DNA from 2 places in the Ruminococcus sp. RTP21484sp1_RTP21277st1_D2_RTP21277_210401 genome. Region 1 is predicted to be linked to the other one. Evidence: predicted binding sites of a transcription regulator. Region 1 holds the regulator's gene; the other holds the start of a gene.
What was found. The regulator NrdR, encoded in region 1, represses ribonucleotide reductase genes. The targets are predictions, from matches to a motif close to CACNANATNTNGTG.
Positions count from the first base shown of each region.

Region 2: a site for NrdR is predicted at 7,148-7,161, ahead of nrdD (anaerobic ribonucleoside-triphosphate reductase). Genes of this name have one in related genera too.

Region 1 covers NZ_JBCOMJ010000047.1:4,197-19,398, forward strand. Annotated here, with positions in the region: gene AB5706_RS21690 (TRAP transporter large permease subunit) at 1-238, shown strand, start outside; gene AB5706_RS21695 (LysE family transporter) at 358-951, opposite strand; gene pap (polyphosphate:AMP phosphotransferase) at 1,259-2,734, shown strand; partial or broken gene AB5706_RS21705 (DUF6783 domain-containing protein) at 2,764-2,814, opposite strand; partial or broken gene AB5706_RS21710 (DUF6783 domain-containing protein) at 2,791-2,898, shown strand; gene sigG (RNA polymerase sporulation sigma factor SigG) at 2,999-3,778, opposite strand; gene AB5706_RS21720 (PRC-barrel domain-containing protein) at 3,923-4,180, opposite strand; gene nrdR (transcriptional regulator NrdR) at 4,382-4,831, shown strand; gene AB5706_RS21730 (leucine-rich repeat domain-containing protein) at 5,157-7,706, shown strand; partial or broken gene AB5706_RS21735 (transposase) at 7,887-8,147, opposite strand; gene gdhA (NADP-specific glutamate dehydrogenase) at 8,358-9,692, opposite strand; gene AB5706_RS21745 (aminotransferase class I/II-fold pyridoxal phosphate-dependent enzyme) at 9,915-11,132, shown strand; gene AB5706_RS21750 (citrate/2-methylcitrate synthase) at 11,273-12,637, shown strand; gene AB5706_RS21755 (patatin-like phospholipase family protein) at 12,640-13,500, shown strand; gene AB5706_RS21760 (YqeG family HAD IIIA-type phosphatase) at 13,656-14,159, shown strand; gene AB5706_RS21765 (shikimate kinase) at 14,156-14,659, shown strand; gene efp (elongation factor P) at 14,796-15,202, shown strand, end outside.
Region 2 covers NZ_JBCOMJ010000004.1:119,239-134,440, forward strand. Annotated here, with positions in the region: gene AB5706_RS04490 (LytR/AlgR family response regulator transcription factor) at 1-333, shown strand, start outside; gene AB5706_RS04495 (sensor histidine kinase) at 336-1,679, shown strand; partial or broken gene AB5706_RS04500 (DUF6783 domain-containing protein) at 1,707-1,778, opposite strand; gene AB5706_RS04505 (AEC family transporter) at 1,846-2,778, opposite strand; gene AB5706_RS04510 (hypothetical protein) at 2,814-3,071, opposite strand; gene AB5706_RS04515 (ABC transporter substrate-binding protein) at 3,551-4,780, shown strand; gene AB5706_RS04520 (carbohydrate ABC transporter permease) at 5,030-5,908, shown strand; gene AB5706_RS04525 (carbohydrate ABC transporter permease) at 5,910-6,773, shown strand; gene nrdD (anaerobic ribonucleoside-triphosphate reductase) at 7,206-9,395, shown strand; gene nrdG (anaerobic ribonucleoside-triphosphate reductase activating protein) at 9,472-9,981, shown strand; gene AB5706_RS04540 (fibronectin type III domain-containing protein) at 10,094-14,896, opposite strand; gene AB5706_RS04545 (5'-3' exonuclease) at 15,100-15,202, opposite strand, start outside.

The DNA.
Region 1 (15,202 bases):
TGTTGTAGACAAGGCTGGAAGAATGGCTGTTGAGTATGAGCGTTACATCAACCGCTCCGGTGCCAATGAGATCATGAACCGCTGGGAAGAGAAAAATGGCGTTACCTTTACCGCAAAAGAGGATATGGATATTGATTCCTTTAAAGAGGCGGTAGAAGGCGTAGACCAGTGGTTTGTAGAAGAACTGAAAAACCAGGGATATGACGATGGTCAGGAACTGGTGGATGCATTTAAGTAAGACAGCATAAGCATGTATCAATTTGATACATGTGTCTCATAAATTGAACAGTGCCCTATAGAAAACACCTCCCGGAATGTGAGTAACCAACATATTCCGGGAGGTGTTTTTGGCCTGTCTTACAGTAATCCAGTGATCCTGAGAGAGCACCACACCAGCAGCAGGGCCATGATTCCATTCATCAGCTTATAATGACTGCTGTAAAATCTTTTCAGTACATTTCCCGCAAATGCCCAGATTAGATTTCCCAGGGCTCCAAGAAACATCAGATATACAGCGAAGCAAAACAGTATAGGAACCCTTGCCTCATAGGGCAGAATATAAGCGGAAAACATGGTCAGCCCATAGATGATGATCTTTACATTTATCAGCTGCAGGAAAAATCCCATCAGCCAGGTTGGCTTTTTGTCCTGGACATTGTCAGAGGGCGGAATCCTGCGCCAGGTCTGCCAGGCAAGATAGAGTACATAAGCTGCGCCTAGATATTTCATAACCGGCTGGATCCCTGGAATGATTTTCCCAAGAGTACTGCAGAACAGTCCGGAAAGACACATCAAAGTGAGAGATCCGCTCCAGATTCCGGTCATAAAGCGGATATTACCGGAAATGCCGTATTTGCTGGCTGTGGACAGCAAAAGAATATTATTGGGACCAGGCGACCAGACGGTAAGGATGGCAGACAGGGTCATTTCTATGAAGACAGATAAAGGCATGGGACTTCCTCCTTGGGTAAGTTTAAACATCTGAGCTACGAAAAGAAAGGCGCAACATACAAAACGCTATGTGTTCGTAAAACCTACACAAAATATGATTTTTAATAATAACACAAAAATATCGGATTGTATATAAGAGGATAACGATCGCAATCGAAATTCGGTTAAATGTTTGTTAAATTCGTGCAAAATGGGAATGATTATGTTATAATGCAGAAAATAATATGAATATAAAAAAATAGAATTTGCTTTTAACAGAAAAAATGCTTTAAGTTTGAAAATAATAATACGTGAGGAGGACGTGTTTATGCTGAAAACCTGGATCCCGGAGGAGATTCCGGAAAAAGAGGAGTTGAAGAAACGGATTAAAGAAGCTGGCGAGAAGCTGTATCAGCAGCAGATGAAGCTGAAAGAACACAAGCTGCCGGTGCTGGTACTTTTTGAAGGCTGGGGGGCATCTGGCAAAGGTACCACAATCGGCAGAGTGATCAAATACATTGATCCCCGCTTCTTTAAAGTAGCAACCATGTCAAAGCCTACAGAGGATGAACTGCGCAGACCATTTCTGTACCGGTATTTCAATCAGATTCCGGAAGCCGGCAAATTTACCTTTCTGGATTCTGGCTGGATGGAGCAGACCTGCAAAGACTGTCTGAATGGTCTGGAAGAAGAGGATTATGCAAAGCGGATCGACAGCATCAAACATTTCGAGCGACAGCTCACAGACAACGGTTATCTGGTTCTGAAATTTTTCATGCAGATTGACAAAAAAGAGCAGACCAGACGTATTGAGAAGCTTAACAAAGAGCAGGATACAAAATGGCGTGTGGATGCCTTTGACAAGTGGCAGAACGAACATTACAAACATTGCCAGAAGGTTTTCGACCGCTATCTGACAGATACGAATACTTCTATTGCACCATGGTATATTATTGATGCAAAAGACCGCAACTTCGTAGAACTTCAGGTTCTTGAAATAATGGTAAATAACATTGAGGTAGCCTTGCAGAACAGCACACACAGCGCACCGCTTCTCCCAAACATTTTTCCGCTTGAGAAAATGCCGAAGCTTTCGGAAATCGAACTGACAGACAAGGTGATCGAGGATGAAGAATACAAGAAAGAGCTGAAGCATCTCCAGAAGAAGCTGGGCGAACTGCATAACCGTCTGTACCGCAAGCGTGTGCCGGTGATCATTACTTATGAAGGCTGGGACGCAGCCGGAAAAGGAGGCAATATTAAGCGGATCACAGAAGCCCTTGATCCCCGTGGCTTTGAGGTCCATCCAATCGCCAGCCCGGAACCTCACGAAAAGGCGCGTCATTACCTCTGGCGCTTCTGGACCAGATTGCCCAAAGACGGTCACATTGCCATCTTCGACCGCACCTGGTACGGCCGCGTAATGGTAGAGCGTCTGGAAGGCTTCTGCAGCGAGAACGACTGGAAACGTGCTTACAACGAGATTAATGAATTCGAGAAGGAGCTGTCCGACTGGGGTGCCGTGATCATCAAATTCTGGGTCCAGATCGACAAAGACACCCAGCTGGCCCGCTTCACCGACCGCCAGAACAACCCTGAAAAACAGTGGAAGATCACCGACGAAGACTGGCGCAACCGCGAAAAATGGGATGCTTATGAAGGGGCCGTAGATGAAATGCTTGCCAAGACAAGCACTGCCTATGCACCGTGGCATATCCTGGAATCTGTAGATAAGAAGTATGCGAGAATTAAAGCTCTTAAAATTGTAATAAAAGAATTGGAAAAGGCATTAGAGCGTACTTGAAAAATCATTCCCGCAATCTGCACGCCCCACTTTGCGGTATATTTTGCCCGAATTCGGTTGCCGTAGCCCGCTATGGCGCCCTCATCCGGACAAAATCTCCCACAAATTGTGACGCACATCTTGCAGAAGGCCTTTTTCAAACGTATTCTGGAATAGAAGCATAATAAGCAAAATCGCTGGCCAACAACCAGCGATTTTGCAATATATTCATGCAGCAGACCATGTAAGGAGCGGATTTCATGATGCCGGGATTTATGATTTCCGTCACGCTCTCAGATAATTCCGCATGGTTTTAAGCGCATTCTTTTCCAACCGGCTGACCTGTGCCTGAGAAATCCCGATTTCCTGAGCTACCTCCATCTGGGTTTTGCCCTCGTAAAAACGCAGATCAATAATATGCCGTTCCCGCTTATTCAGCCGGTTTATAGCTTCCCGGAGGGACAGATTTTCCACCCAGGTCTCCTCCTTGTTTTTCTTATCGCTGATTTGGTCCATCACATAAAGCGTATCCCCGCCTTCCGTATAAACCGGTTCAAAAAGTGACACCGGATTCTGTATCGCATCCATAGCATATACGATCATCTCTTTATTTATCCCTATTTCGCTGGCAATTTCCGCAATGGTAGGCTCCCTCAGATTTGTTTTCATATAGGTTTCTTTTGCATAAATTGCTCGATAAGCAATATCCCGCAGAGACCGGCTCACCCGGATACTGTTATTGTCACGAAGATACCTTCGTATCTCTCCAATGATCATAGGCACTGCATAAGTGGAAAATTTTACATTCAATGTAGTGTCAAAATTATCAATTGCTTTTATAAGCCCAATGCAGCCAATCTGAAAAAGATCGTCCATATTTTCGCTGCTGTTGGAAAAACGCTTGATCACGCTGAGAACCAGCCGCAGATTTCCTTTAATGTAAAGTTCCCTGGCTTCTTCATCACCCTCCTTGATCCTGCGAAAAAGCTCTTCTTTTTCTTCTGCCTTCAGTACCGGAAGCTTCGATGTATTGACTCCGCAAATTTCAACTTTGTTAAGTGCCATTATTTGAATCCTCCTTTTGTGCATCGCGAAGCGTGCTGCTGAGAACGAAGTGAACAGTAACAATGATTCTCACGTGGGAGGATAAATATTCTTTTTTCGGGAAAATATAAAAATTATTGCCCCTTGACAATTGGGAAAATAGAATTAAGCCTTTTTACAGCAATACTTTTCATCAATTTCTACCAGGATAATGTCATCTCCGATCTGCCGGATACAATTCCATGGAATTATATATTCACTTCCGGCTCCCCAGAAACAAAAGCAGAAACTGCCAGGTCCGGGAACCACAAGGGCGGTAATACATCCGGTTTCACAGTTAAATTCCACATCCACCGGACAGCCAAGTGTACGGCAGGTACAGATATTGATCACTTCTTTTTGCTTTAATTCGCAAATACGCATGAAAAGCACCTGTTTTTTATGATATTATGCAAAAAGTCTGAAAATATGTATGGAGTTTATTGACATACTTTCTATGATTAAAGTATAATAAGAAATAGGTAATTCAGTCCGTTTTATGTTACTGAGCAAACAGAAAAGAGGAAAGTCTGCTGCCCGGATTGTATGGCAGAAGGGGAGACATGAGGAAGGGGAAATAAATACATGAGATGTCCATACTGTAATCAGGATAATACAAGAGTAGTAGATTCAAGACCAGTGGAAGAGACCAATTCCATAAGACGCAGAAGACTGTGCGATTCCTGTGGAAGAAGATTTACCACTTATGAGAATGTGGAGACAATCCCGTTAACCGTAATCAAGAAGAATCTGAACCGTGAGCAGTACGACCGCAATAAACTGATCAACGGTGTCCGCCGCGCCTGCTACAAACGTCCCATTGCCAGCGATAAGCTGGAAGCCATGATCGATGCCATAGAAGGCGACATCTTTAATGCCGAAGATAAAGAAATCTCCAGCACGAAAATCGGAGAAATCGTGATGAGCCATTTAAAAGATCTGGATTCGGTGGCGTATGTGCGATTCGCTTCTGTGTATCGGGAGTTTAAAGATGTCAGTACCTTTATGGATGAATTGAAGAAATTTTTAAATTAGAAAAATCCTCGCCAGAGAGCGGGGAAACCGGCTTCTGCTCCGGAATCGAAAATTATTCCAGGCATCTTTCCGGTCTTGAACCAGGACAGCCGCCCTATACACTTCTGGACTACTTTGGTGATGATTTCCTTCTTATTATTGATGAGTCTCACAAAACAGTTCCACAGGTAGGTGCCATGTCAGAAATCTCCATAAAAAATGTAGAATTGCTGTTTTTTTACAGCTTTTCACTTTTTCTGCTGTAAACATTATCATTATGATTGCAACTCTACCCAAAACTTATTATAATAAGAATCATGAAAAGCAACACAGCAAGGAGAAACTTATGAAAAAGATCAAAAAACTGACATCCCTATTATTTTGCTGTCTGTTTTTATATCTGCTGGCATTTCCAGGACAGGTACAGGCAGCCTCTCTCACCCCTACTGCGCAAGATAACCTTAGTGTTAAATTAAGGCGTTCTTCTGACCTTATTTCTATTTCCAACGGCTATATGCGAGTATTCCGCAAAACAAACAGCGTCGGTATTGAATACTATGACAACAGCCTGCAGATTACAGACAAAAGAGAAATTCCCATGGAGCTTCCTTTATGGGGTGGTTTTTATGCAGGATCTGATGGATATTACCTGGTAGAGGGACAAAATAACACCGCCGAAGATAATTCCGCCGAGGTTATCCGTGTCATCCGATATGATACAAACTGGAATCGCAGCGGTGCGGCTTCCATTACAAGCAATCCGGATTTATTTGGAGGAGAGGTTCGCTATCCATTCGATTACGGATGTGTGGAAATGACAGAAACCAACGGAACTCTCTATATTGTAACCGGTCATGAAGGCTATGTAGATGAATCTGTTGGACAGGGACATCAGGGATTCCTTATGATTGCCGTTGACCAGGCTTCCATGACCGGAAAGATCGTAAGCTGTGATCTGTGGCACTCCTTTGCCCAGTATATCAAATCGCAGTCCTCTTATCTGTATGTTCTGGAGCAAAGCGAGGGTTCCCGCTGTACCAAACTTTCCAGATACGACAGTACCACCCTTGATAAAAAAACTATCGAGCTTCTTCCTTATGGTGGTTCCCGTACTTCCGTATGGGCACTGAACTGCTACGCAAGCGTAGATGGTATGGCTGTTTCTGCTGACAGTGTATTGTGTATCGGAACGACCATCGACCAGTCCCAGTATGACAATGTGACAAGTGACACTCCTCATAATATTTACCTTACAATTACTCCTGTTTCCGATTTTTCAAAAGAAGCAACCTCTGTAAAATACCTTACCAACTACACTGGCAATGGAAAGAGTTTTATGGGGGTAAAGATCACTCCAATCACAGAAAACCGTTTCATGATTTCCTGGGAAGAATATGAAAATACAGACGATTCTTCGTCAGAAAATTACGCATCTGCTGATGATTCTCTTTCTTCCAGTACTCTTCATTACCTCTTTGTTGATGGTAAGGGAAATGTACTTAGCAGGGAATACACCACTGCTGCGCCCGTATCCGACTGCCAGCCTGTCGTTAAAGATTCCAAGGTTGTTTACTACGCCTCCAATGCCAATACTGTTAATTTTTACTCTATTGATGCAAATGACGGCACAGCCTCCAAAAAGATTTACCGTACTGCAGGTGAAAATGCTACCTGGGATTTTGCAAATGGTGTTCTCACCATTTCCGGTCAGGGTGCACTTAATATCTCCACGGATGAAAACGATCGTTTCCCCGTTTCTTCCACTCAGGGAGGCTACAGTTTCTGGAGCGGCACGGCATGGAAGTCCATGAAAAATCAGGTAAAAAAAATAGTTATAAAATCCGGGATTACCAGTATTTCAGAAAATGCATTTAATTATCTGCCCAATCTGAAGGAAGTCGTAATTGAAAACGGTGTCCACACTATTGGAAAGGAAGCTTTTGCTTTCTGCTCTAATCTTGAAACAGTCACTCTGCCAGACAGCGTAATCAACATCGGGGATGACATTGTATGGGAAGGCTCCTACTGGTATTCCGGCGGTCATGTATACTACGCCACCATTTATGCCTCCTCTAACTCAGCTGCCATTACATATACACGTAAGAACAACATTGGTTATGCCTGCGACCTTTCTCAGGCATCTGTAACCGGAGTTAAAGCGACTTATGCTTATACTGGAAAAGCTCTAAAACCAGTTCCAACTATTACTCTTGGAAAGCAAAAACTTATAGAAGGACAGGATTATAAAGTTACCTACAGCAATAACAAAAAAGTCGGAACTGCCACTGTAACCATTACAGGCCAGAACAACTATTTTGGAACTATTACCTTAGATTTCCAGATTACCTCAAGTTCAAATAACAAAGATGATAAACCTCAGACTACAGTAGTGAAATCCTTCAGTGATTCTTACAATGTCTACACAGTTAATAAAAATGGTACCTCTGTTACTTTAAAGCGGTCAAAGTCCAAAGCCATCACGACTGCAGCAATTCCTTCCTCTGTGAAGGCAAACGGTCGGACCTATAAAGTCACAGCCATTGCTTCCGGAGCTTTCAAAAACTGCCGAAAGCTAAGACAAGTAACCATTGCCAGGAATATTTCTTCCATCGGCACCAGTGCTTTCCAGGGCTGCAGTGCTTTACGGACTGTAAAGATTGGCTACAAAGTTTCTTCCATTGGCAAAAAAGCATTCTACGACTGCAAGGCCCTTACTTCTGTCAGCATTCAGTCCAAGAAGCTTACCTCCGGTACCGTAGGAAAAAGTGCTTTCACCAAAGCCGGCAGAAACAACTACAAGAAGCTGAAAGTAAAAGTACCAGCAAGCAAGCTTTCCGCCTATAAAAAGCTCTTCAAGAGTAAGGGACTTTCTGCAAAAGCAAAAATCAGTAAATAAGCCATTTTTCTTTATGAAGCAGCTGCCATATAACAAATGAAGCCGGTGTTTAAAAACACCGGCTCAGACTGTAGACAAACTTGGTGTTGGGGATTATGGCCAGCACCATTTTTCTTTTAAAACTTCTTTTCTTTTTATTTTCTTCAAAATCAACAAAAATCTGGCTGTGTTCCAACCTCGTTTTTCCAGGATCTTTGAAAAGATCTGCTCAAAAAGGTCTGTATCTTTGAAACGGCGGGTATAATTCTTTCCAAATGTAGAGAAATGAGGTACTGGATCTAACATGTCTAGTCCGAGAAACCAGCGGTATGCAACGTTTACCTCGATCTCTTTCATGGTCTGACGCATGCTTTTTATCCCATAGAGATACTGAATGAATGGTATCTTTATCAGCATGACGGTATCCATACTGGGACGACCGTTATCCGGACAGTATTTTTCGTCATCATAAAAAACACCGCCCTTCTGATATTCATTATAGCAGAAAAGCGGTTCCAACAATAGCAAAACCCTGCAAAAGCAGGGCTTTGTCTACAGTCTGAAATCCTCGCCAGAGAGCGGGGATTTTTTTCTGTATAAACAAGTATTAAATGGAATAAAAAAGACAGGCCGCAGCGGACCTGTCTTTTTGAAACTTCAGATGACAGAGAATCAGCAGATGCCCTGAGCTTTCATAGCATCTACAACTTTCTCAAATCCGGCGATGTTAGCACCGGCAACATAGTTGTCTTTCATACCATAACGCTTAGCAGCGTCATCAGCTTTGTGGAAGATGTCTACCATGATTCCATGAAGCTTCGCATCAACTTCCTCTGCTGTCCAGGAAAGTCTCATGGAGTTCTGGCTCATCTCAAGAGCAGAAGTAGCAACACCACCAGCGTTAGCTGCTTTACCAGGCATGAACAGAACACCGTTCTCCTGGAGATAAGTGGTAGCATCAAGAGTAGTAGGCATGTTCGCACCCTCAACTACATATTTGCAGCCGTTTGCAACAAGTGTCTTAGCACCATCAAGAGCAAGCTCGTTCTGGGTAGCACATGGAAGGTATACATCACATTTGATGTTCCAGATTCCGGTACCTTCTGTGTAAGAAGCACCCTCAACACGGTCTGCGTACTCTTTGATACGTCCACGTTTTACTTCTTTGATATCTTTCACAATGTCAAGCTTGATTCCTTCCGGATCATAAATATATCCGTTGGAGTCACACATAGCAACAACCTTGCCGCCAAGCTGCTGAGCTTTCTCTACAGCATAGATTGCAACGTTTCCGGATCCTGTTACGATGAATGTCTTTCCATCAATAGAATCGTTATGTGCTTTCATGATCTCATCAAGCATATAAACAACACCATATCCGGTAGCCTGTGTACGGATCAGAGATCCGCCGTAGGTAAGTCCTTTACCTGTGAGAACACCCTCGTATAATCCGCGGATTCTCTTGTACTGTCCGAATAAATAACCGATCTCACGTCCGCCTACACCGATATCACCAGCCGGAACATCAGTGTCAGCACCGATATATTTGGAAAGCTCTGTCATGAAGCTCTGGCAGAATGCCATAACCTCTCTGTCAGATTTGCCTTTCGGGTCAAAGTTGGAACCACCTTTACCACCACCGATTGGAAGTCCGGTAAGGGAGTTCTTAAATGTCTGCTCAAATCCAAGGAATTTTAAGATACCCTGGTTTACTGACGGATGGAAACGAAGACCACCCTTATAAGGTCCGATAGCGCTGTTAAACTGTACACGATATCCCTTGTTTACCTGAACAACGCCCTTGTCATCTACCCATGGAACGCGGAAGGAAATGATTCTTTCCGGCTCTACAAGACGCTCCAGAAGGGACATGCTGCGGTATTCTTCTTCATTTTTGTCAATTACGACCTTCAGGGAATCCAGAACTTCCTTTACTGCCTGGTGAAATTCAGGCTCACCTGGATTCTGTGCTACGACTCTTTCGTATACTTCTTCTGTGTAAGACATTGTAATTCCTCCTCATCCAGATAGGTGTAAAATTTTTTAACGACGCTATTATACACTAAAGTGCTAAAAATGAAAAGAGTTTTTTTCATATTTCCAAAAATTTCATTAAGGCTTGCGAAAATGAGCCAAATATGAGATGATAGATAGCAAGAAATACATTATGCCGGAGCAGGAAAAAGACAGATATGCCGGACATAAGTAGTAAGATGAGGAGTGAAATAAATGAAAACATTCGAGAAGTCCAGTAAACTGGATAACGTACTTTATGATGTGCGAGGACCGGTAGTGGATGAAGCGGCCAGAATGGAAGAGGATGGAATGGAGATTCTGAAGCTGAATATCGGCAATCCATATCCATTTGGATTTTCTGCACCGCAGGAAGTAATTCTGGACATGCTGAGCAATATTCGTACCTCTCAGGGATATTCCGATTCCAAAGGAATCTTTTCCGCAAGAAAGGCCATTATGCAGTATGCCCAGCTTCGAGGAATTCCCGGGGTTACCATGAGTGATATTTATACAGGTAATGGTGTCAGTGAGCTGATCAATCTCTGTATGCAGGCACTTCTGGATAACGGGGATGAGATTCTGATCCCTGCACCGGATTATCCTTTGTGGACAGCTACTGCGACTCTGGCAGGTGGAAATGTAGTTCATTATATTTGTGATGAGCAGTCTGAATGGTATCCGGACATTGATGATATTAAGAGCAAGATCACAGACAAGACCAAAGCGATTGTTATCATTAATCCGAATAACCCTACAGGAGCAGTTTATCCCAAGGAGATCCTGGAGCAGATCGTGCAGATCGCAAGAGAGCACGAGCTGATCATTTTTTCAGATGAGATATACGACCGTCTGATCATGGATGGCTATAAGCATACTTCTATTGCATCCCTTGCACCAGACGTATTCTGCGTTACTTTTTCCGGACTTTCCAAGTCTCATATGATCGCTGGTTTCCGTATTGGATGGATGATCTTAAGTGGTGCCAAGAATAAGGCGAAGGGGTATATTGAAGGTATTAACATGCTTTCCTCCATGCGTCTTTGCTCCAATGTTCCGGCCCAGTCCATTGTACAGACTGCACTTGGTGGATACCAGAGTGTAAATGAGTACATTCAGCCAGGCGGAAGAGTTTATGAGCAGAGAGATTTTATCTACAAGGCACTCAATGACATTCCGGGAATCACAGCCGTAAAGCCCAAGGCTGCGTTCTATATTTTTCCGAAGATCGATACAGAAAAATTCAATATTCACAATGACGAGCAGTTTGCTCTTGATTTCTTACATGAGAAACAGGTGCTTCTGGTGCCGGGAAAGGGCTTTAACTGGAATTGTCCTGACCACTTCCGCGTAGTATATCTGCCGAATGTGCGTCAGCTGGAGAAGGCTATGGACAAGCTGAAGGATTTCTTGTCCACCTATAAACAGCGATAAGAAGATAATAAAACAATGGCAGTCACAGATTATCCATTTACAATGCCGGAGCAGAAGCATCCGCTTCTGACTCTGACAGCATTAATAATTGAGGGAGGAACGGATTATCGGACGGATTAAAAAGAAAGGAGTTTATTTGAATGACAGGATTTAAGATGAAAGTAACACCGGAAATAGAGAACCTGACGGAGGTTTGCAAGGAGCATTCCAGCCTGGATCTGTCTCTTTATCAGAAATACGATGTAAAGCGAGGGCTTCGCGATATCAATGGTAAGGGCGTCCTGGCGGGTCTGACGCAGATTTCCAATGTATGCGCCACGAAGGTGGTTGACGGCAAGGAAGTGCCCTGTGCGGGCAGTCTTTCCTACAGGGGATATGACATCAAGGAGTTGACCAGGGGATTTATTGAAGATGACAGATACGGCTTCGAAGAAACTACCTATCTTTTACTGTTCGGCAAGCTTCCGAATGAGGAGGAACTGGAGGATTTCACCAAGCTTCTGGCGAACCAGCGCTCCCTTCCTACGAATTTCGTAAGGGACGTTATCATGAAAGCACCGTCCAAGGACATTATGAATGCCCTGTCCAGAAGTGTGCTTACACTTTATTGCTATGACAAGGAGCCGGATGATATTTCCCTTCCGAATGTACTGAGACAGTGCCTGAATCTGATCAGTGTATTTCCTCTTTTATCTGTTTATGGATATCAGGCTTACAATCACTATGTATGCGGCAAGAGCCTTTATATTCACAATCCGAAGAAAGAGCTTTCCACAGCGGAGAATATCCTCCGTATGCTTCGCCCGGATAAGAAATATTCCCATCTGGAGGCGAAGATCCTGGATCTTGCCCTGATCCTTCATATGGAGCATGGCGGTGGTAATAACTCTACATTTACTACACACGTTGTTTCCTCATCCGGAACAGACACTTATTCTGCAATCGCAGCAGCTCTCGGTTCTCTGAAAGGTCCGAAGCACGGTGGTGCCAATATTAAGGTTGTAAGTATGTTCCAGGATTTGAAGAAGAATGTGAAGGATATTTCTGACGAAGAGGAAGTAAGAGAGTATCTGAAGAAACTGCTTCGCAAAGAAGCTTTTGATAAGAGAGGTCTTATTTATGGTATGGGACACGCGATCTATTCGGTATCGGATCCCCGTGCCCAGGTACTGAAAGGCTTTGTTGAGACTCTGGCCAGAGAAAAAGGCCGTATGAAAGAATACAATCTCTACGCGATGGTAGAGCAAATGGCTCCGGAGGTTATCGCCGAGGAGCGCCATATTTACAAGGGTGTCAGCGCAAACGTGGATTTTTACAGCGGTTTTGTTTACAGCATGCTGGATTTGCCTCTTGAGCTGTATACACCGATTTTTGCAGTGGCACGTATTGTGGGCTGGAGCGCCCACCGAATGGAAGAACTGATCAATACAGACAAGATCATCCGTCCGGCTTACAAGAACGTTCTGGCTCCGGCTGTATACGTACCGCTTAAGGAGCGTGAATAAGAATGACAGTGAAGCATCAGTCTTCCCTGGTCCTGGAGGGCGGGGGAAGCAGGGGAGTATTTACAGCAGGGGTTCTGGATTATCTTATGGAAAAAGAGGTGAAATTCCCATATGTGGTGGGTGTTTCCGCTGGTTCCTGCAATGCTCTTGATTATGTATCCTGGCAGCCTGGAAGGACCAGAGACTGCATGATCATAGAGGATAAGGCAAACAGCTATATTGCTACTAAGGAAGCTCTTAAGAAGCATGAGCTTTTTGACATGGATATGCTGTTTGACAAATATCCAAATGAATTGTTTCCGTTTGATTTTGATACTTTTTTTCAGTCAGATACGGAGTGTGAGCTGGTAGTGACCAACTGCCAGACTGGTGATGCGGAATATATGACTGAGAAGCATGACAGACGTCGCCTGATGGATATTGGAAGGGCTTCTTCCAGTATTCCCGTTGTAAGTCCCATGGTAGAGATTGACGGTGTTCCTTATCTGGATGGCGGCATTGCAGATTCGATTCCCCTGATCCATGCCATGGAGAAGGGATATCGAAAGAACGTGGTGATCCTTACCCGAAATATGGGTTACCGCAAGAAGAAACCGGGAAAGAGCACTCCGCTTTATGTGGCTGCATTTCGGCATTACCCGGAATTTTTGAACACTTTATATAATCGTTACCGCAGCTACAACCGGACTTTGGAGCTTCTGGAAAAATGGGAGAGGGAAGGACATATTTTTGTCATCCGCCCGGAAATTCCCACTGTGGGGCGTGCGGAGGCGAACAAAGAGAAGCTGATGGCGTTTTATCAGCATGGTTATGATGTGATGAAAGACCATTATGAGGAACTGCAGGCGTACCTAAGCAGGTGACGGGATCCTGACAGAACCTCTTGGAAAACAGGCGCGAGGTCATGTGAATACATGATTTCTGTGCATTGCAAAGCGCGTTGCCGGAGTCTGTTTGAAAAATCATTCCCGCAATCTGTATTACCATAGAAAATAAAAGAATTAAAGGATGTAACAGAATGTTTGAACGCTTTTTTCCAGATAAATATCTGGATTCAGCATATGTAGTCAACTATGAAAAACTATACCAGGAGGGATACAGGGGGATTTTGTTTGATATCGACAATACCCTGGTTCCTCATGGGGCACCGGCAGATCCGGAAGCTGTCCGGCTTTTTCAGAAGCTTCGTGACATTGGCTTTTCCTGCTGTCTGGTGTCAAACAACAGGAAAAAAAGGGTAGAACCCTTTGCCGCTTCAGTAGGCGCTCAGTTCATTGAAATGGCTGCCAAGCCGTCCAGAAAAGGCTATGAAAGGGCCATGGAGAGACTTGGAACGAACACAGGGAATACGGTCTTTATCGGAGACCAGCTTTTTACCGATATATGGGGGGCTAAGAATGCTGGCCTTCGTAATATTCTGGTAAAGCCGATCAATCCCAAGGAAGAGATCCAGATCGTGCTGAAGCGCTATCTGGAGAAAATTGTATTACATTTTTATACCAAGGAGGAGAAGAATTCATGAACCATATTGTGGTGATCGGATTTATGGGGTCTGGCAAGACAAGAGTGGGGAAACGTCTGTCCAGTGACCTGGGACTGACATTTGTGGATGTGGACAAGGTGATCGTTAAGAAGATGAACATGTCCGTAAAGGAGATTTTACAGAAATTTGGAGAGCCATATTACCGTGCTCTGGAAACTATGACTGTGAAAGCTCTGATTGAAGATAAAGAAAGAAAAGTGATTTCTCTTGGCGCAGGTCTTCCGGTTCAGGAGCAGAATGAGCAGTATATTAAGCAGCTGGGTACAGTTGTTTACCTGAAGGGGTCTGCTGAGACTCTCCGCAAGAGGCTTGAGGGAAATAGCAATCCTCTTCTGGAAGGCGAAAATCAGGATGAAAAGATCAAAAAGCTTCTGAAACAGCGTGATCCGATTTATCATAAATTTGCAGATATTGAAGTTGTGACAGGAGTGAAGCCTTTTGAGGAACTAATCAAGGAAATTGAAGGACAGCTTCCGTGAATACAAAAGTATTTTGCCATAATATATGGGAAAAACAGGAAAATTTGGCTGCATATGAAAAAAAGTAGTTGAAAAAATGGTACATATATAATAAAATATTTCTAGTCATAAGCACTATAAGGAGGAAAAATTAATTATGATTTCAGCAGGTGATTTCAGAAACGGTGTCACAGTAGAAATTGATGGCAACGTTTGTCAGATCGTAGAATTCCAGCACGTTAAACCGGGTAAGGGAGCTGCTTTCGTTAGAACCAAATACAAAAATATTATTACAGGATCCGTGTTAGAGAAATCTTTCCGTCCTACAGAGAAATTCCCTACAGCACGTATCGAGCGTGTTGATATGCAGTATCTCTACAGCGATGGCGGATTATATTACTTCATGAACGTAGAGACATTTGACCAGGTTGGTCTTACAGAAGAGCAGGTTGGCGATTCTCTTAAATTTGTAAAAGAGAATGAGATGGTTAAGATCTGTTCTCACAATGGCAATGTATTCGCTATTGAGCCTCCGTTATTCGTTGAGCTTGTAGTTACAGAGAC
Region 2 (15,202 bases), on a different contig from region 1:
TACATAGATATAAAAGTAAATGGAAGCAATGTACAGGTTCCGTTTCGACATATTATATACGCAGAACATTTTTCCCATATGATCCATATTCACACTACCGGCGGCAAAGAGCTGATCACCCGCCAGTCCTTCGAAGCCTTTACTGCATCCCTGAAAATGGATTCAAGATTTTATCTTTGCAGCAGAGGCGTTGTAATCAATCTGGAGCATGCTGTTGATTTTGATGGAGCCCTGTTTATCCTGGACGATGAAACCCGGATTTCCGTCAGCCGGAAGCTGGTTAAAAATGCAAGACAGACTTTTATGGATTTTCTGTTTCAAAGGGGACATTGAATATGAATACTATATTAAGACCTGTTCTGGAGCTTACGGTAATGATTTCTGGTCTGTTCCTTGCCTATCTGCCGGTACAGACATATCTGAAACAACCGCCCGGCAGACTGGCTGCATGGCTTGCACCTCTTCTGGCAGGAATCTGTCTCCTGGAAGGAGGATTTTGTTACTTTCTTAACATCCCTACCAGCTCAGTGCTTTTTCCCACTCTGCTGGTACTGATGCTGATCTATCACAAAAGCCTGACTATCTCTATCTGGAAATCCGGCAGCATTTTTCTGGCAGTATGTGCGGTCTTTGCCTGTGTAAACAGCCTTTCCAGAGCAGTAAATGCCATTGTGGCAGAAAGACTTGGACTTCCAGAAACAGAAATCTGGTTTCACACCAGTGCCGGTATTTTTTACAATGTAATATGTCTTCTGTTCGTTGCTGCCGCCTGGTACCCGGCCTCCCATGCAGCCCGCACTATGATCGATGACGAAAATTTAGCCCAGACCTGGTATGTTTTCTGGATACTGCCACTGATTTTTATAGGTCTGAATCTCTTTATGATTCCCAAATATGAGGGAACTCTGTATACTGGACGTATTTTGCAGGGCTACATTGTGATCAGCCTGATGCTTCTTGTAATTCTCATGCTGTTTTACACAATGTTTCTTATGATGGCCAACAGCCTGAATAAAAATGTAAGGCTTCAGCAGGAAAATCATTTTCTCTCCCTTCAGCAGGCACGATATGAGAACCTTTGCTCTGCCATAGAGGAGGCAAGGCAGGCACGACATGATATCCGCCATCACTTTTTGCAGCTTTCTTCCCTGGCTGAAAAGGGAGATCTGGAAAAAATAAAAGAATATCTTTCCAATGCAAACAGTAAAATCCCAGACTACAACCTGCATTTTTGTGAAAACCAGGCGGCTGACAGCGTGATCAGCCATTATGCCGCTCTGGCAAAACGGGAGAACATTCCTTTCCAGGCAAATGCAGCTCTGCCAGCCCACATTTCCATAGACCAGATCGATATGTGCCTGGTTCTCTCCAACCTTCTGGAAAATGCTCTGGAAGCCAGCCTGAAAGCAAAGCCTTTCAACAGGAGAATCCATGCAGAGGTTTACCTTCATCATAAGCACCTTCTCCTGATCCAGGTGGAAAATACCTTTGAAGGGAAAATACAGGAGAAAAATCATATTTTCCAGTCGTCCAAGCGTCCCGGAAACGGAGTGGGAATCCAGTCTGTCCGCCACATTGCAGAAAAAAACGGAGGAGACAGCAGCTTCACTTATGAAAATGGTGTTTTTACTGCAAAAATTATGCTGCGCATACAGAAAACAGCCGTTTCTCATCCATAAGCAAAGCAGAGAGGTTTCATGCAGACACACTCTGGAGCGTATTTGAAAAATCATTCCCGCAATCTGCACGCCCCACTTTGCAGTATATTTTCCCTGAATCCAACAAAAAAAGAAAGCTGCAGAACAATATCAAAAATGATACTGTCTGAAGCTTTCTTTTTCTGCATCAATAAACTACAAATGCCATGACCACATACACCAGTATGGATACCAGGCAATACAGAGAATTGGTGGTGGAAACATAAGCGCTTCCATCCTCACTCTTCAGGAAGGTCTGCATACTGAATGTGGCTGGAGCGGACATGTAGCTGATCACTGCAAGGTTCAAAAGCAGATGATCTCCCACTATGTAATGTATTGCCAGCAGCACTCCCCCGATCATGACTGCCTGAAGAAGAATACGAAGTACAATGGTCCTGATACATGGGGAAAAAAGTTTCTTATCAAATTCAATGCTGAATCCTACCACCAGCAGAATAACTGAGGTTATGGAAGTGGTGAGAATGCTCTCCACACTTGTATAGGTACCTGCAAACGGTCCGGCAAGAAGCTTCTGCACCACACCGGTAAGTCCGGCAATGATTCCCAACACACTTGCAATAAACGCCGGTGTACGTATTGCACTGGAAAACAGTTTTCCCGGATCGATCTTTTCCCCGTTTTCCACCTGTCCGAGCATTCCCATATAGACGCTGAAGCCAAACAGAAGACCTGCAATATCCAGCACAGCGATCTGGGAAAGGTTCTCCGCTCCGCAAAGGCTGGTATATAAAGGATAGGCCATGGAACCGCCTTCGTATACACTGACCATAAAGGGCAGATATTTCCGGTAACGCTCTGCCGGCATAAGCGGGCGGAGTAAAAAACCGATGCTAAAGGAAACAACCAGCATTACAAACATGATTCCAACCAGAATTCCGGTTTCTTTATTATAATCTGCCGTAGCAAGGGCATGGAAAATTGCTACAGGAAGCATGATCTGGGTCACCAGAAGCTTCATATTGTTAATTCCATTCTGATCCAGCAGTTTCAGCCGCTTGCAGGCCATACCCAGAAGGATCATTACCAGTACGGGCAAAATAATTTCCAATACTTTCATTTTATGCACGCTTTCTATGTTTGTTTATAGTTCTTTTATTCATCAAAATCGGTCTCAAATACTCCCTCAGGCGTACGCATGGTAAGAACCCCGAGATTAAAATCATCATCCATTACCGTGATATGATACTCAAAGATTACATCATCCTCAAACTTGGACAGCAGAATATAGCTTCCGTTCTCTTTTCCCTCGATCTGGTCGCAGATATCATCATACACATCTGCACCGGAAATCTCACGCGGATAACCGGAAGCTTTGATTTTTTTCTCAATTGCAGCGTATAATTCTTCCATTTTATGTTCTGCAGCAGTGCATGCCCTCAGGGCTTACCCTCTCAGTTCTTTTTGACTGCCGCATACTCCTTTCCTGAATTTTTTTCGATTAAATATGATTGTATAATATCCGCCCCTGAAATGTCAAACCACATTTTAACCAAATCCTGGTTATCGTAATTTCTTCGTGAGCAAAGAAATCCTGATTTGTATGATTTCGTACTATACTTCTCGTTTTTTGTATAATTTTTTATAAATTATCTGTTATTTTATTCTACTCTCTACATTTTTTCCATGGCTTTTGTGGTTTTTTGTTTTTTCTTTTGTGTATTTCGTTGTGTTTTTCTTTGTTTTTGATATTTTTCATTGTTTTTTTCACCAATTTCTGTTGACATCTGACTGTTTTTGTTGTATGCTATTTTCTACAGAGAGGCACTCCATTTGGTACAAGGATGTATCTATGGAATGCCTCAACTCGTATCTAAAGGGAGGTAATACTTATGAAAATGAAACAGGTTTTAGCAACAGGCGCAGCTTTATCAATGGCTCTCTCCATGGCTCCGGTCACCGCATCCGCCGCAGACAAAGTAGACATAAACGTCATTGCTGCACAGTATGGCCAGCAGACAGCTGACTGGTGGGCGAACTTCGTGACAGAATTTAATGAAGCAAACCCGGACATTAACCTGAACGTAGAGGTTGTTTCCTGGAACGATATCTACACCGTAGTAAATACCCGTATCGCCAATGGCGAAGCTCCTGATGTCCTGAATATCGACGTATTCGCAGATTATCAGGCAGATGATCTCCTTCTTCCGATCCAGGACGTTGTTTCTGAAGAGACCTACAGCAAGATGTACGATGCATTCCTTGCACAGTCTGAAGTAGACGGAACTGTATGGGCTATCCCGGATCTTGCATCTGCACGTGCTATGTACTATAACAAAGACATCCTTGATGCAGCAGGCGTAGAAGTTCCTACTACATGGGATGAGCTGAAAGCTGCTTGTGAAGCCCTTAAAGCTTATGATGACAGCATTTATCCATGGGGTATCGATATGACTACTGACGAAGGTCAGGCAGCATTCGCATACTACACCTGGAACAACGGCGGCGGATTTGTTGACGATGAAGGTAACTGGACACTGAACAGTGAGCAGAACGTTGAAGCAATCCAGTACGCAATCGATCTTGTAAATTCCGGTTACACAAACACCGATCCTGCTAACGATACCCGTTACGATCTGCAGGATATGTTCGGCGCAGGTAAGGTTGCTATGCTCATCGCACCGAACAGCTTACCTACCTACATTGCTACAGGCGGAAATGAAGTAAACTACGGCGTTGCTTCCATTCCTTCCAATACAGGCGAGTCTGTATCTGCAGGTGTTATGGACCGCTTCATGTGCTTCGATAACGACTACTCAGATGATGAGAAAGCTGCTATCTCCACATTCTTTGATTATTTCTATGATGATGCCCGTTATACAGAGTGGGTTGACATGGAGGGATTCCTTCCGGCAACCAAGTCCGGCGGCGAGGCTCTCGCAGCAGCTAACGAAGATATGGCAAGCTGGATTGATATCTTAGACAGCTGTAAATTCTATCCAACAGCGAAAGCAGAATGGGCAGATGTAAAACAGGGCGTTATCAACGTAGAGCAGAATGCTCTTCTTGGCGGCGACGTTCAGGAATTACTGGATGACCTTCAGGCAGAAATCGCTGGCTGATCTTAATCCACTGTTTTTCCCATTACGAGGAAGATAATGGGCCGGACTTACGGGTCCGGTCCATTTTTAAGTTTGCGAAGCAAACGCTACTTCTTGTGCCAGGCACAAGAAGGTTCCACCTTTTTGCGAAGCAAACGCTGCTTCTTGTATTTGTCACAAGAAGGTTCTGTTTTTCTGCGTAACAAACGCCGTTTTCTGTGCTTGTCTGCGCAGCGTCAACGCTATTTTTATAAAAAGAGAGGTATCCCTGTGAAGAAAAAATTCAAAAAAGTGGAACCATATATATGGATCCTGCCAAGTGTCCTTCTCATGGCAATTTTCATCCTGGTTCCTATTATCTTTGTATTCCGTATGGCCTTAAGCGACGTCAGCAAAGCTGGTCTGATCAAAGGCTTCGCCGGATTGGAAAATTTCCGCAAGGTAACAAGCAGCCCTGTTTTTGCCATGGTGCTGAAAAACACCCTTGTGTGGACCGTTGCCGTAGTCGGCATCTCCACACTCCTTGGATTTATCCTTGCGATCCTCCTCAACAATGAATTTAAAGGCCGTAAGCTTGCACGTGCCGTTGTTGTTTTCCCATGGGCCACAACCCTGATCGTTCAGGCAAGTATCTGGAAATTCATCATCGACACAGATTACGGTACCTTAAATACACTGTTGATGAAGCTTGGCATTATTGACCACGCTGTGAACTGGACTCCTACTGCCGGTGCTTATTTCGCCTGGGAAATTGCCTGCGGTATTTTTGTTACCATTCCATTTGTAACCTTTACCGTACTTTCCGGTCTGCAGAGTATTGATGCCAGCTACTATGAGGCAGCAGCCGTAGACGGAGCCAGCTACTGGCAGAAAATGTTCCAGATCACCATCCCGCTGGTACGTCCGAATCTTACCATCAGTACCATCCTGAACATTATCTACGTATTTAACTCTTTTCCGATCATATGGACCATCACCAAGGGTGACCCTGCCAACCGTACCGACACCCTGGTTACCTATCTGTACAAACTGGCCTTCTACAATGGCAAACAGGGACAGGCAGCAGCCGTATCTGTTATCGGCTTCCTGATTCTTCTTTTCTGCGCCAGCCTGTACATGGTTTCCGTACTGAAGAAAGGAGACGAATAATATGGCAAACACCAATGCTTCAGTTAAGAAAAAAAATACCAGAAACACAGTTTTGCGTGTATTGCTCTATGTAGTGATCATCGCCATCTGTCTGATAACTTTATACCCATATTTTGTAACTGTATGTACTGCTCTTAAAAGCCGCGCGGAAATCTTTTCCATGAATGGAACTATTTTCCCTGTTGAGGCCATCTGGTCCAACTTCACAGACGTATGGAAGCTGGCTCCCATGAGCAATTACATGATGAACTCCATTGTGATCGCAGGAGGCTCCACTCTTCTGGCTATGGTCTGCGGTATCCCAGCTGCTTATGCCCTGTCCAGAATGAAATTCAAAGGCCAGACTGCTTTTCTGGGATTTGTTATTGTCTCCCAGATGTTCGCACCGGTTGTACTTCTCATCGGTATCTACAAGGTTATGATGGCGTTCCATCTTACCAACAGCATTATCGGCCTGATCTTTATCAACGCAGCATTTAACCAGGCATTTGCTATCTGGCTGCTCCGCGGTACTTTCCTGAGCATCTCCCCTGAGATGGAGCAGGCTGCCACTATTGACGGCTGTAACCGCGTACATGCCCTTTTAAGGATCCTTCTGCCTGTTGCTGCACCTGGTATCGTTACAGCGCTTATTTTCGTATTTATCAACGCCTGGAACGAATATACAGTGGCACTGACACTGATCTCCACTGATACCTTCAAGCCTCTCACCGTTGGTATCAATATTTTCAACGGTTACAATATGATCGAGTGGCAGTATCTGTTTGCTGCTTCCCTCTATGCAATTGTTCCAGTTGTAATTCTGTTCGTCGGAATTGAAAAAAATCTGGTTGGAGGACTCACTTCTGGTGGTGTCAAGGGTTGATTTTTATTTTTTTCCAAGTATAATAGAGGAAGATGCGGACGCGAGAAAGGGTTGCCCAGGGCAGCCCTTTGTTCATGCCCCGTAACTATTCAGAAGGCAGTATTCCGCCAGGTGTTTTTGTGAACATTGTTCACAGCTGCGGCGCGAAATCATACAAAACATGTTACTGGTCATCCAGTAACTGTTTTATTGTGTACGGTAAAATTTCACATACGGAATAACCCCGATGATTCCGCACATTTCAGGAACTCTATACCGGAGATCACCGAATGATTCTTCTGTCCTGCTGACGAAAATTCAGCACATTTCACAGATTTTTAAAATCAATGGTTTTGACCTTGACTTTTCTGTAGAATACTGTAATATTGATAGTGCACAACATCTAGTATGTAATTAAAGATTTAAACACAATATATGGAGGGATTTGAAAGAATGAGTACTGAGGTCAATGCAAACGTCATTAAACGAAATGGCGTGGAAGTTATTTTTGATAAGGCGAAGATCATCAACGCCGTTGAAAAAGCGAATGAGGAGGTTCCCAAGCTTCACAGGCTGAGTCATTACCAGATCACTGCGCTTGCTGATATGATTGCCACCCGTGCCCTTGAATCCTCCCACGCTGTCAATGTGGAAGATATTCAGGATATGGTAGAGACCGGCATTATGGAGATGCGCGGTTATGAGGTTGCACAGAAGTATGTGCGCTATCGCTACAAGAGAGAGCTTACCCGCAAGTCCAATACCACAGACGACAGCATCCTTGCTCTTCTTGACCAGATTAATGAGAATGCCAAGCAGGAGAACTCCAATAAGAACCCTACTATTAACTCTACCCAGCGTGATTACATGGCAGGCGAGGTCAGCAAGGACCTGACCATGCGTGTTCTTCTTCCTGAGGAGATCGTAAAGGCTCACGACGAGGGAATCATTCATTTCCATGATTCCGATTACTACGCACAGCGTGAGCATAACTGTGACCTGATCAATCTGCAGGATATGCTCCAGAACGGCACGGTTATCAGCCAGACACTGATTGAGAAGCCTCACAGCTTCTTTACCGCATGTAACGTTACCACACAGATCGTCGCACAGGTAGCCAGCAATCAGTACGGCGGACAGTCCTTCTCTCTCGCCCATCTGGCTCCTTTTGTAGACATCAGCCGCCAGAAGATCCGTAACAAGGTAATCGAGGAACGTAAGGCTTGCGGTGAGCCTCTTGATGATGAGATCATCCAGAAGGTATCGGAACGCAGACTGAAGGATGAGATCCAGAGTGGTATCCAGACGATCCAGTACCAGCTGATCACTCTTATGACCTGTAACGGACAGGCACCATTTGTAACGATTTTCATGTATCTTGATGAAGTTCCGGAGGGACGCACCCGTGATGACCTTGCACTGATCATCGAGGAAGTTATGAAGCAGCGTATGCAGGGTGTTAAGAACGAGCGCGGTGCGTGGATCACACCTGCATTCCCGAAGCTGATCTATGTGCTGGATGAGGATAACATCCACGAGGATTCCAAATATTGGTACCTCACAGAGCTTGCAGCGAAATGTACTGCCAAGCGTATGGTTCCGGATTACATCTCAGCCAAGATCATGCGCCAGTTAAAAAACGGCAATGTTTACACCTGCATGGGATGCCGTTCCTTCCTTACCGTTGAGGAGAAACAGAAGAACCCGGACGGTTCCTACAAGTTCTACGGTCGTTTTAACCAGGGTGTTGTTACCATTAACCTTGTAGATGTAGCCTGCTCCTCAGACGGCGATTTTGATAAGTTCTGGGAGATTCTGGAGGAGCGCCTGGAGCTTTGCCACAGAGCACTCCGCTGCAGACATGAGCGTCTTCTTGGCACAGTTTCCGATGTTGCCCCGATCCTGTGGCAGTATGGTGCTCTTGCACGGCTTAAGAAGGGTGAGACCATTGACAAGCTTCTTTATGACGGCTATTCTACGATCTCACTTGGATATGCAGGTCTCCATGAGATGTGCATGAGAATGTACGGAAAGCCTCATACAGACCCTGAGGTTCGTCCGTTTGCGCTGAAGGTTATGCAGCGCCTCAATGACAAATGTGCCCAGTGGAAGGCAGCTGAGAACATCAGCTACTCTGTATATGGCACTCCGATGGAATCCACCACATACAAGTTTTCCAAATGTCTTCAGAAGCGTTTTGGCATCATTCCAGGAGTTACGGATAAGAATTATATTACAAACAGCTATCACGTTCACGTTACTGAGGAGATCGACGCATTCTCCAAGCTGAAATTCGAGTCTGAATTCCAGAAGCTTTCTCCAGGAGGAGCCATCAGCTACGTGGAAGTTCCGAATATGAAGCAGAATATTCCGGCAGTTCTCTCTGTTATGAAGTTTATCTATGATAACATCATGTATGCAGAGCTGAATACCAAGAGTGATTTCTGTGATGTCTGCGGATATGACGGAGAGATCCAGATCAAAGAAGACGAGAACGGCAAGCTGATCTGGGAATGCCCGAACTGCGGTAACCGCAATCAGGACAAGATGAGCGTTGCCAGAAGAACCTGCGGATACATCGGTACCCAGTTCTGGAACCAGGGACGTACCCAGGAGATCAAGGATCGTGTATTACATCTGTAATAAGTAATGGTTTCCGGGTTTTCTGCAAGATGTGTGTATTTGATTATCAGGCACAGGAGGAAAAGAGGAATCAGTTATGAACTACGGAAACATTAAATCCTACGACATAGCAGACGGCACAGGCGTGCGTGTAAGCCTGTTCGTATCTGGCTGCAGGCACCACTGTAAGGGCTGTTTTAACGCACCTACGTGGGATTTTAACTACGGTAAGCCATTTACCCGGGAGACTCAGGATAAGCTCCTGGAGCTGCTTGCTCCGTCTTATATAGAGGGCTTCTCCCTACTCGGCGGCGAGCCATTCGAGCCAGAGAATCAGCCTGTTCTGACAGAGCTTCTGGAAGAGATCAGGCGTACCTTTCCGGATAAATCCATCTGGTGTTACAGTGGATATCTTTTTGACAAAGATATGGTTCCCGGAGGTAAGATCTACACTCCTTTTACAGACCGGATGCTTTCCTGCATCGACGTTCTGGTAGACGGAGAGTTTATTCAGGAATTGAAAAACCTCTCCCTTCAGTTCAGAGGGAGCAGCAATCAGCGAATTCTGCATTTAAAAGATGGTAAGCTTATTAAAGAAGGCCTGTGATACGGGTCTTCTTTTCTTATATCTGCATTCAAATAGTTGCATAAGTTTTTACATCTGGGTAACCAAAAATCCCCCTCCTGTCTAACAGGAGGGGGATTTTATTACACTTTATTTATTTTGCTTTCGCATATTTTGGTGTGCTGTAAGAAGAATAGATTGGAACACCTGCTTCGTTGTTTCCAACGGCGCGTACTTTGTAATAATACTTGGTTCCAGCTTTCTTGGAGCTCTTGTCAACATATTTCACTTTGGAGCCTTTTGTAATAGTTCCTACCAGTTTGTATCCGGAACCTTTCTTAGTGGAACGGTATACCTGATATCCGGTAGCTCCTGTTACTTTCTTCCAGCTGACAGTAATCTTGCCCTTTGTTGCTTTCGCTTTTGGACTGGTTGGCTTCGCGATCTTTGCTGTGGAAACTATAGCACTTGCAGATTTGCTTGCACCACTTGTATATGTTTCATCAGCAGAATCTTTGTACTCATAGGACTTACCATTCTTGTAAGCAATTACATAATAGTAATATTTTACTCCTGCTTTCGGTCCTTTGTACTCTGTGCTTGTTGCACCATTATAGGTGTACTTGATCTCGCGATCTGTAATAGTCGTTTCCTTCAGTTCACTAACGAATTTGTATCCGCTGACTGTTGTGGAATCAGCAACATAATTCGGGACAGTTGCACTGGAACCGTAACTATAGCTGTAAGAATTGCTGTCTTTGTTATATCTGTTCCAGGAAGAGGTGGTTCTGTATACACGATAGTAATCAGCACCTGCTACCGGATTCCATGTTACAGTAATACTTCCATCTGCTTTGTTTGCAACAGCTTTTACATTGCCAGGAGTTGCTAAAACAGGATTAACTGTTGCTCTGATTTCATTGCTGTATTCCTGTCCTCTGTATGCACGTACACGATAGGTTGTTTCCGTATCTGCTGCCGGGAATGTAATGGAAGATGTGGAAGCTTTCAGTGTCTTATAGGTTTCCCATGCACCAGTCTCTTCATTTCTCTTCTCAACCAGATAACCCTTTCCTGCATATACCGGCTGCCAGCTTAACTTCATCTTACCGTTTGCATAAGAAATTCTGTTAACGGTAGTCATCTCGAAGCTAAGATTTGCATATACACCTTCATCAATGTAATACTTGCTGTTTCCTACAGTCTTGTATGCTCTTACAAGATAGTAATAATCCATACCGCTCTGAAGCTTCTTGTCTGTATAACTGGAAGCCTTTGCACTTGTAGTCTTGATCAGTTTATACTTAGCAAAATTGTTGGTCATGCCAGCTGCTACAGTATCTCCAATAGAAGATCCTTCACATCTGTAAATCTCATATCCCTTAGCACCTTTGATCTTGGTCCAGGACAGTTTTACAGAAGTTGTGCTCTTAGGTGTTGCTTTCAGCTTCAGCGCACCGCCCCAGGTAGTAACCTTATTATAAGCCCATGCTCCATAAGTGGTCTTGCCTGTTTCGGAATCATAATAATATGGTCTTACTCTGTAAGTATAGGTAGTATCTGCTTTCAGTTTGGTGTTCTTATAAACGCTGTCTGTAGTTTTGGCAATTGTTTTATATTTCTTGCCATTCTTTCTCTGGATCTGATAGCCGGTAAGCCAGCTTTCTGATCCGCTTTCAGCGCTCATCTTTAAGGTAACGGTCTTAGCTGTGATAACATTTGTTACAGATATATTCGGCATACCAGCGTTAAATGATGCTGTATTTGTGTATGCACTGTATTTCTGTGCAAGTGTAGCTGCCTTATCATTTTTTACACGGGCACGCACATAATAGGTCTTGCCTGGTGTAAGTGATTCAAAGTAAAGTGTTGCCTTATTATTCTCACCAGAAATACAATCTGTAACCTTGTAATCATTTACAAATTCAGGTGATTCGGAATACCAGAATTCTACATCTTCTTCTTTTCTTACAGTTCCGTCATAGGAGAATACATAACCATCCGGTGTTTTCTCAACCAGCTTCAGGTTGCTGATCGCTGAAGTGGCTTTGGATACATTGACAGCTACTACATTGGAAGGAGTACCGTATTTCTTGTTTCCGCTCTTGTCTTTTACATAAGCGACAACTCTTACATAGGTTGCTCCTTCTTTTAATAAGGATTTACTCAATGTAAGTGCATCATCATCCTCGTAGTACTCATCTTCATCTTCATCATAGTAACCACTGGAAGAAGCGGTTACCCAGTCCTCTTCGGAAGGCTGTGCCTTATCTGTGTACTGGAGCTCATAAGAGTCGCCATCTTCCAGAACAGCGTCAAAACGGAATTTGAAGCTGTTTGCAGATTCTTTATACATTTCTAAGCCAGTTACATTCTTAGGTGCCTTTTCTGCATCTGTAGTGAAGGAGACAGCTGCAGGTTTCAGTTTTGCAACCTCTTCCTCTTCCGGTCTGTCTGCACTGCTCACTGCACGAACATAATAGGTTTTTCCAGCTTCCAGATTACCGTTGTTTTTGCTGATCTTCAGTTTCGCAGAACCAGCTGAGCCATCATAATAGACGCGGCTCCAGTCACTTGCCATAGTTGCAGTAGTAAATTCTGTGCCTGTTGCAATCTGATACCATACGCTGTTTAAATCAACCTTTGCACTGTATGTGAAATAATAGTAATTGTCGTCAGCTTTCACATACTGAAGATCGGTGATCGGCTGAAGAGCATCTACAGTAAATGCTGCGGACGGTGCTGACCAGTCGCCTTCTACTGTCTTTGTGACTTTCTTTCCGTCTGTATCAACGGTATAAGTGCGTACTGCACGTACCTGGAAGGTATAGGATTCTCCAGGAGCCATTGCCTTGATCGGATCGCCGTTCTCATCTCTTACGCGATCAAATGAAACCTTAGGATCTGTTGTATATGTATACAGATATTCGTCTTTAAGCTCTGACAGGGAAACACTTGGGAAATTACTGTAACCGACTCTGTAATAGGTCTTATCAACAGTTCCGTCATCCTTCAGAGAAGCTGAGCTCACGTATTCACGTCCGGCAGAATCTTTTACAAGGATTTCATAGCTGTTTACATTGTCAAGTGCATTCCAGCGCAAGGTTGGCTCACTGTCCTCTGTGTTTACGGTTACACCGGAAACAGCTGCAGGCTTCTCACTGGTACCTGCATCTGAAGCGGTTACTTTGTATGCAAATGCATTGGACCAGTCTCCGTATACTTCCTTGCCATCATCTCCGATCTTAACGGCACGAACAGAAAGATTATAAGTCTTTCCATCTTCAAATGCATAAACAGGCTGACCGGTAGCCGGGTAAATAACAGGTTCCAGAACTCCGTCTACACTTGTATAAGTGTTATAATCAGAGCCATCAAATGAATATCTGGTGCCGCTTACTCTGGTATAACGGCCGCTCTTCCGATCGGATGCCAGCGACTCAAAGTACTCGCGTCCAGCTTCGTCTGTGACCTTAATCTCATAGCTGTCTGCATTCTTATCCGGATTCCAGCTGAGAACATAAGAAGAAGCTGTTACACCGGAGACTTTCTTCAGGCTTGTATCTACAGCTTTATAAGTTACTGTATAAGCGTCAGACCATTCACCTTCCTGCTTCTTGTTTGCACCATTCTCATATCTGTAATTAATTCCGCGGACACGGATGGTATAGGTTTTACCTCTTTCAAATTTGAACTCTCCGTAGGTTCTTCCTAAATAGAAGTTTGGATAGGAATAATTGGAATCTGTTGTAAAGGCAACTTTTCCATCTACTTCAACTTCGTACTGGGATACATATGTATTCTGGATACGGTTCCAGCTTACATATTCATATTCATCGTTGTATTTGAAATTACCGGTCTTCTCTGGTACAAGACTGCCGCTGTCGTCTGCTTCTACAACCAGCTCATTGGACCAGTCGCCTACCTTCTTCTCGTCGCCGGAGCCTGTATATGCACGGACTTTAACGGTATATTTCTTGCCTTTCTGGAAAGCACCGATATATTTTCCGTCTGCATCAGAAGCGACTTCATAAAGACCTGTGGTGTCGTTCTTTTTAAGCAGATAACCGTAATTCTCATAGAAATTGAGCCAGTTACCTGAAGCAGTTACATAGGAGGGTTCCTTTGCTCCATATGCATAAGAATAATATTCATTTCCAGCTTCATCCTTAATGGAAACCTCGAGGTTCTGGTTCTCGCCGGATACCTGAATCTGATTCTTTCTTTCAGCTGCATAAATTGTCACACTCTTCGGCTCAGCGACCTTCTTTGCGTAGGTATAATCTACAGCGTCAGACCATTCACCATATGCAACAGTTCCATCTGCGCTGTTACGGTTTACGGCGCGAACGGAAACCTTGTATGTCTTGCCATTCTCAAGACCTGCAATATATCCGTCTTTACCATCTGGTTTGTATACAAGGTTTCCTTCTGCGTCAACCTTGAACGGCTGCATGGTAAGATTTGTAAGACTATAGCTTAAGTTGACTGTGGACGGATAACCGGTCTCTGGCTCGCTTGCATTATAATAGTAGCGGTAAGTGTACTCTCCGTCTGTTACACGGATCTGGTATTCATCTGCCTTCTGGTCTGCATACCAGGTAAGAACATTCTTATCCTCCTCATCAAATGCAACATGTCCGATCTTGCCAGGTGCCTCTGCATCAAAAGCAGCAACCTCGTCGGTGCTTCCGCTCTCTTCTGCGTCTGCAACTGCCTCACTGTCACCGAAGCCCTCCTCGGTAACAGCTGCCACTGCGGCTTCATCTCCGAAGCCATCTGCCTCTACAGTAGCTTCCTCTGTGGTGTCCGCTTCCGCTGCCGGAGACTCAGATACGAAATCTCCTCCATCTGTAAAATCTGACGCCAGAAGTGGTGTCGGTGCGGAAGTTGCGGTCATTGCCGCTGCAATTGCAATGGCAACAGACTTATTGAGTGTTTTCAAATCTTTCTTCATACATTTCCCTCCATGAATTAAATTTATTGAAATTGATCAATAAGTAGTATGGGGAAATTATAGCGTATTACTCCGTTTTAGGCAAGTGTTTTGTGAATAATTTATGTATTTTGTGCAAATAAGCACACATTACCCACACCCATTTGTATTTTTCTGATATTTTCTCTTTTTTCTGACAATTAAGTGTTTTCTTTACATTTTGACTATTTTAGTGTTTTTTCATATTCCGTCAAAATACTGTTCATTTCGTAGCGCTTTAACTGTCTGATCAGTTCTTCTGCATTAATATGAAGCCGCATATCTTCC